One region of the Shewanella sp. SW1 genome, then DNA from elsewhere that is predicted to be linked to it. Evidence: predicted binding sites of a transcription regulator. Region 1 holds the regulator's gene; the other holds the start of a gene.
The links. Region 1 encodes ArgR, which controls arginine synthesis, uptake and breakdown. Its sites were predicted from a motif close to ANTGAATANNTATTCANT; they were not measured.
Positions count from the first base shown of each region.

Region 1 (3,668 bases):
TTTTTATGCTAATGCGCGGGAACCCATTTTTTGATATCGAGCTGCCATTGCAGGGCGGTGAAATCGATAAAGGCGCGCACTAGATTTTGCTGATAACTGCGGGACAAATATACCGCCCACAGGGTTTGGCCTGGTGTCGTAAATTCGGGTAAGACTTCTTTGAGCTGACCACTGGCAAGGTATTGGTTAGCCAAGTCACAGGGTAACCGCACTATGCCATGTCCACGTAGCGCTGCACTCACCAGCACGCCCATATCGTTAGCCCTAAGATTCCCTGAAACTTTGACGTGCTCAGCTTGCAGTTCTTTTAGAAAAGGCCAGTTTTGTTGCGCCGAGTGTATGAGGCAGTTGTGGGCCAACAGATCAATGGGTTCGAGGAGTGGCGTTGCGCTATCAAGATAGCTCGGCGCCGCGCAAAGTACCGCATCTATGGTCATCAAACGCCGAGCTATGAGATTCTCATCGGGCTGCTCAGTATAACGTAGCGCCACGTCGACTCGCTCATCTACCAATTGCGCAAAACTGTCCGACATCACCAGTTGAATGTTGACCTTAGGATGAATTTTAATAAAGCGATCGACGACATCAAACAGACTGTGCTGCCCAAGGCCAATAGGCGTAGCGATACGAATACTGCCTACCAGTTCACTGTTATGGCTGTGGGCACGGCTCTCCATGGCAGCAACTTCACTTAAGATCCGCTGGCAAAATTGTAGCGCTTCCTCACCCTGCAAAGTCAAGCTGGCGCTGCGCGTGGTGCGGTGTAATAAGCGTAAACTCAACCACTGCTCCACTTCTTGTATATGACGGGAAACCTGCAGGCGGCTGAGGTCTAAATGTTCGGCAGCTTTGGTAAAGCTGCCACAGTTTGCGACTTCGACGAAACTGCGTATCGCGGCAATTTTATCCACATTAGTATCCTATATTGAAACAATCATGCTCAATTATTGATGTTTATTAGGTGAAAAACTGCAAGTAAACTGGATCCAATGTAAATCATCTGAGTGAGACAATGAAATGAAAATCGCAATTTTAGGTGCAACGGGTTGGATTGGTGGTGCAATTTTAAAAGAAGCACAGAGTCGTGGACATCAAGTGACAGCGTTAGTGCGTGATCCAAGCAAGTTATCCGTGGCTGACGTGGCAGTACGTGCCGTGGATTTAGAGCAGCCATTGGTCGCCGATACTTTTGCTGGCGTAGATGTCGTGATTGCCGCCGTTGGTGGCCGCGCCCAACAAAATCATGGTCTAGTGGCGAGTACGGTTCAGCATTTACTGGATGTACTGCCTAACGCTAACGTGCCACGTTTATTGTGGGTCGGTGGTGCTGGGAGTTTAGAAGTAGCGCCGGGTGTGACGCTGGTCTCTAGCCCAGATTTCCCCGTAGCATATAAAGATGAGGCGTTAGCTCAGGGTGAAGCTTTGCAGGTATTCCGTGCGGCGCAAACGGCAATCAATTGGACCTTTGTGAGCCCAGCGGCTGAGATTTATCCCGGTGAGAGTGAAGGCCCGTACCGTCTTGGTGGCGACAGCTTCTTTACCGATGCCAATGGTCGCAGCCGCATTTCTGTTACAGATTACGCAAAAGCCATGATAGATGAAGCCGAAAAGGGCGCTCACCCAAACCAGCGCATCAGTGTGGCTTACTGATATCGTTATAGTTGAGTTAGATATTGTGAGTTAGATATTGTGCTTGAATGTGTAACGTAATCGGGACAATGGCCAAATAACCAGCGCGGTATTGCACTTCAAAATGTACAGATAAAATAGAACAGGTCAGCTCACTGACCTGTTTTTTTATTCTGCGTAATTGAATAAAGATTTGATGGTTTCTAAGGTATCGGCGATATCTTGGATGCTCGATGGGCAAATAAAGATAGTGTCGTCACCGGCAATCGTACCCAAAATGCCTTCTGGTTTACCGATAGAATCCAATAAACGGGCAATCAGCTGCGCGGCACCTGGGCTAGTTCGCACGACGATCATAGCTTGGTTGTGATCGACGTCGAGTACCAAATTCTTCAGCGGGCTACCCGCGGTGGGTACGCCTAATTCGGCTGGTAAGCAATACACCATCTCTTGCTTAGCGTTGCGAGTCCGCACTGCGCCGAACTTGCTGAGCATGCGTGACACTTTTGATTGGTTAATATTACCAAAGCCTTCAGCTTGCAAGGCGGTGACGATTTCACTCTGAGAGCCAAAGCGCTCTTCTTTTAAAATCGACTTAAAAATTCTAACAAGGTCATCCTGATTCTTGGTCGTTTGCATAATATTATTATTCGTTATTCAAAAAAACAGGCCCATTTTGAATATTTTTAGAAAAATTGTCAACAAATAACCAGATTGGTTGAATAAAAATTCACTAGCTCTCAGTGGTTAAGTGTTTGTAGGGGGCGTAAAAATCCCAATTTGAGTAATTGTTCTACATTGCTTCTGCGTTATTCCGGAATTCTTTTGTCCCACGACTAAGGGATAATTGAAATTGTTGTGACATTCCAGTAATGTGACGCCAACGCAAATTAGATCCATGTCACACATATCCGAGAAATAACGGAGATAACTATGAAAGTTGCTGTACTTGGTGCTGCTGGTGGTATCGGCCAGGCTCTTGCCCTACTGTTAAAAACTCAATTGCCTGCGGGTTCACAATTGTCTCTATATGATATCGCACCGGTAACTCCGGGTGTTGCGGTTGACTTGAGCCACATTCCAACTGCTGTTGAAATCAAAGGTTTTGCTGGTGAAGATCCAACGCCTGCCCTAGTGGGTGCTGACGTTGTTCTAATTTCTGCTGGTGTTGCACGTAAGCCTGGTATGGATCGTTCAGATCTGTTCAATATCAATGCCGGTATCGTTCGCAACCTGATCGAAAAAGTAGCGGCAACTTGCCCTACGGCTTTGGTTGGCATTATCACTAACCCAGTTAACACGACTGTGGCTATCGCTGCAGAAGTGATGAAAAAAGCGGGTGTTTACGATAAAAACCGTCTGTTCGGTATCACGACTCTAGACGTGATCCGTTCTGAAACTTTCATCGCCGAATTAAAAGGCCTGAACGTTGCTGACGTTAAAGTTAATGTGATCGGCGGCCACAGCGGCGTGACCATTCTGCCATTACTGTCTCAAGTTGAAGGCGCGACTTTCACTGACGAAGAAGTGGCAAGTTTGACGACTCGCATCCAAAACGCGGGTACAGAAGTGGTTGAAGCTAAAGCCGGTGGCGGTAGCGCGACTCTGTCTATGGGTCAAGCGGCTTGCCGTTTTGGTCTGTCTCTGGTTCGTGGTCTGCAAGGCGAAGCTAACATCGTTGAATGCGCCTATGTTGACGGCGGCAGCGAGCATGCAGAATTCTTCGCACAACCTGTGCTGTTAGGCAAAAATGGTATTGAAAAAGTACTGCCTTACGGTGAAGTGAGTGCATTCGAAGCTAACGCTCGTGATTCTATGTTAGATACGCTGAAAGGCGATATCAAACTAGGCGTTGATTTCGTTAAATAATATTTCGGATAATCTTTTTAGATTATGACGAATTAAAAACGGAGCAATGAGCTCCGTTTTTTTATGCCTGGGTTTTACATTTTTCCAAGCGAATTCAGTCGATCAGCGGCGCTTAGTGGGAATTTGGCAGTTATCATCGCAGCGGGCTTTACCCGTCAGTAAATAGGAGA
Region 1 is NZ_JAKKSG010000033.1:21,787-25,454, reverse strand. Features, by position in the region: gene L5M71_RS21800 (LysR family transcriptional regulator) at 9-911, opposite strand; gene L5M71_RS21795 (NAD(P)-dependent oxidoreductase) at 1,018-1,650, shown strand; gene argR (transcriptional regulator ArgR) at 1,798-2,268, opposite strand; gene mdh (malate dehydrogenase) at 2,563-3,498, shown strand; gene L5M71_RS21780 (thiol-disulfide oxidoreductase DCC family protein) at 3,601-3,668, opposite strand, start outside.

Region 2 (3,668 bases), on a different contig from region 1:
CAGACATCATCCGAGATAGAAATAATGCCGGCAACAATATCACAAAGCGGTGAATTTTAGTGACTATCCCAGTTCAAAAAATCTCGTCCATACTCAGTAAAGTGAAAATATGTGAGATGACAGGGAGGTCACATGGGGATTAAAGATTGGCCTGAGGGCGAAGGTCCCAGAGATAAACTGTTACAAAAAGGAGCTGCGCATCTCTCGGATGCTGAATTACTAGCAGTATTGCTGCGTAACGGTTTAGCTGGATTAAACGCGGTTGACCTTGCTAGGTCGCTTATTTGCGAGTTTGGCGGCCTCAGAAACCTGCTCTGTGCCCCAAGAAATCAGGTGTGTCGACTTCCGGGCGTAGGACCTGTAAAATACGCCCAGCTTCAAGCTGCGGCCGAATTAGCGCGGCGTGTAGCGCAGGAAAATCTGCAAAGAGGTCAGGTTTTGACAAATCCCGATTTAACTCGGGACTATTTAATGCGACAATTGGCCGATCGCTCCTATGAAGTGTTCGCAGTTTTACTGCTGGATAGCCAGCATAGAGTGATTCAATTTGTCGAATTATTCCGCGGCACAATAGACTCAGCCTCAGTGTATCCACGTGAAGTGGTGAGCTTAGTGCTGGAGAAAAAGGCCGCAGCAGTTATAGTTTGTCATAATCATCCGTCTGGTATTGCCGAGCCCAGTCAGGCTGACCGACGAATAACTGAGCGATTAAAAAATGCGTTAGCAACCATAGACGTATCCTTGTTGGACCATATGGTTGTAGGTGATCGAGAGATAGTTTCTTTTGCAGAACGAGGCTGGATTAATTAATCTAACACTTGATCTTCACTCTGTGATCGTGTATAAAATGCGCCCTCTTTGTGCCTCGGGCGACGGCCATACGAGGCACATTAATGCTCGAGCGTTAAAATTGTTTTTGGAGAAGATTGACATGTCAAGAGTATGCCAAGTTACTGGCAAGAAGCCGATGGTTGGTAACAACCGTTCGCATGCAAAAAACGCGACCCGTCGTCGTTTTTTACCTAACCTACAAAACCACCGTTTTTGGTTAGAAGAAGAAAAGCGTTTCGTACAGTTACGTGTATCTACTAAAGGTATCCGTCTGATCGACAAAAAAGGTATCGAAGTTGTTGTTGCTGAACTTCGTGCCCGTGGCGAGAAGGTATAATAGATCATGGCTAAAGCTAAAGGTAATCGTGAGAAGATCAAATTAGTTTCTACAGCTAAGACTGGTCACTTCTACACAACTGAAAAAAACAAGCGTAACATGCCTGAAAAAATGGAAATCAAAAAATTTGATCCAGTTATTCGTCAGCACGTTATCTACAAAGAAGCCAAAATCAAGTAATCCTTGGTTAGTGTTTCGAGAAAAGCCCCTTATTTAAGGGGCTTTTTTTTGCATTTTTTTAGTGGCTAGCCATCAAGTTGAGATAATTGCCTTGCAAACTGATGCCGCTGAATCATCCCCTGTGAAGTTAAAAAAGTGTGAACACTTGCTGAAAATATAAAATAGTGCGGTTCTAAGCACTTTAAATCATCAAATCTGCACTTTAGTGAGAATAAATTCTTTATATGTGAATTAAAATGCAATACCATACGCGAAAGTTAGCGATTCATTCCTGGTGTGTCATAGTGACGCTGCCAGCTCAAAAATGAGGTGTAAATAACGCGTGCGTACCACTGAACTGGTTGATGGATTTCGTCATTCTGCCCCCTATGTTAATGCTCACAGAGGTAAAACTTTTGTGGTCATGCTGGGTGGTGAAGCTTTGGCTCAAAATCAATTCCGCGCCATCTTAAATGATGTCGCCCTGCTGCACAGTTTAGGGATCAAAGTGGTGTTGGTATATGGCGCTAGGCCGCAGATTGATGCTGCATTAGCCGCCAACGGTATTGCGCCTGCCTACCACGACGGTGTGCGTATCACGGATGAAGATTCGCTCAAAGTGATTAAGCAAGTTGCGGGTGCACTGCAATTCGATATCACAGCGCGTTTATCCATGAGTTTAAGTAATACGCCGATGCAAGGTGCGCAAATTAACTTAGTGAGCGGCAACTTTGTGATTGCTCAACCACTGGGTGTGGATAATGGTGTGGATTTTTGCCTGAGTGGCAAAGTGCGTCGTATTGATGTGCAAGGCTTAAAACGTCAGTTAGATAATCACTGCATCGTATTGATGGGGCCGATTGCGGCTTCGGTTACTGGTGAAAGCTTTAATCTCACCGCTGAGGAAATCGCGACTCAAGTGGCAATTAAGCTTAAAGCAGACAAGATGATCGGCTTTAGCTCACAGAACGGTATTCTCGATCGTAATGGCGATGTGATTGCCGAGTTGATGCCAAATGATGCGCAAAACATCATGAACAAGCTGGCCGAGCAAGGTTCTGCTTGTGTTGGTACTATGGCGTTTCTCAAAGCCAGTATCGATGCTTGCCGCAATGGCGTACCGCGTTGTCATTTAGTTAGCTACCTCGAAGATGGCGCCTTGTTGCAGGAACTGTTTTCTCGCGAAGGGATAGGCACACAAATCGTCACTGAGAGTGCTGAGCGTTTACGCTGTGCGTCAATCGCCGATATTGGCGGTGTGTTGAACCTTATCCGTCCATTGGAGGAACAAGGCATTCTGGTGCGTCGTAGTCGTGAGCAGCTTGAGATTGAAATCGAACAGTTCATGTTGATTGAGCGCGACGGTTTAGTGATTGGTTGCGCTGCGCTCTATCCTTTTGAAGAGGACAATGCGGGTGAGTTTGCTTGTTTGGTGGTGCATCCTGATTATCGCGATGCCGATAGAGGGAGCTTACTGCTGAAGAACATTATCAATCAGGCTAGAAACCGCGGTTATTCACGCTTGTTTGCGCTGACAACTCGGAGCATTCACTGGTTCTTAGAGCATGGTTTTGTGATTGAAGATGTTGAAGCACTGCCGCAGAAGAAAAAGCAGTTGTATAACTATCAACGCCGCTCAAAAATTCTGGCGCTCGATCTTTAAGTCGTTCTAAATCAATCTAATCAATGCCAGCCTAGTACTCATATTAGTGCTGGCATTTTTATTGACATAATATGTCTTTGTTGGCAGATTAAGGCTTCACTGCACGGGAGATACTGCCAATGAGTCCTCAATTCTTTGAACTCGCCCCTTTAACCCAAACCTCTATCTTCAGCTTTATCGTCTTATTGCTCGGTTTAGCGGGTATCTTGCTGATGTTATGGCTAAAAAATATGCCTAAGATAGCGAAGTCAGCGAGTTTAGGTATATTACTGGTGATGATGGGCGGATTTTCTTGGGTCTTCTATCAATCGAATAGCGCCGAATTAGTGTTAACCGATACAGAGCTCACAGTGGATGTGCCCTTCTATAAAGTGCAGTTATCCCGCGCGGATTTATTGCCCGCCGAGGCACGCATAGTCGATTTGCAACAAGAGGCAGATTTAACGCTGAGATTTAAAACGAATGGTATAGGCATGCCAGGATTTCAATTGGGTTGGTTTAATCTACAAGGGAAAGGCAGGGCATTTTTGGCGATAACAGATAAATCGCAGTTAGTGTTAGTGCCAACGACTAAAGGCTACAGTTTATTACTGACAGTACCGCAAGGGAGTGAGTTTTTAGCACAGTTACAGAAGTAATCATCATATGTCATCACTTCTGCCACTGTGTTTATCGGCG
Region 2 is NZ_JAKKSG010000011.1:137,146-140,813, forward strand. Features, by position in the region: gene coaBC (bifunctional phosphopantothenoylcysteine decarboxylase/phosphopantothenate--cysteine ligase CoaBC) at 1-10, opposite strand, end outside; gene radC (RadC family protein) at 133-810, shown strand; gene rpmB (50S ribosomal protein L28) at 932-1,168, shown strand; gene rpmG (50S ribosomal protein L33) at 1,175-1,348, shown strand; gene argA (amino-acid N-acetyltransferase) at 1,671-2,990, shown strand; gene L5M71_RS11790 (PH domain-containing protein) at 3,110-3,628, shown strand.
Region 2: the regulator ArgR is predicted to act here: its motif matches at 1,574-1,591, upstream of argA (amino-acid N-acetyltransferase).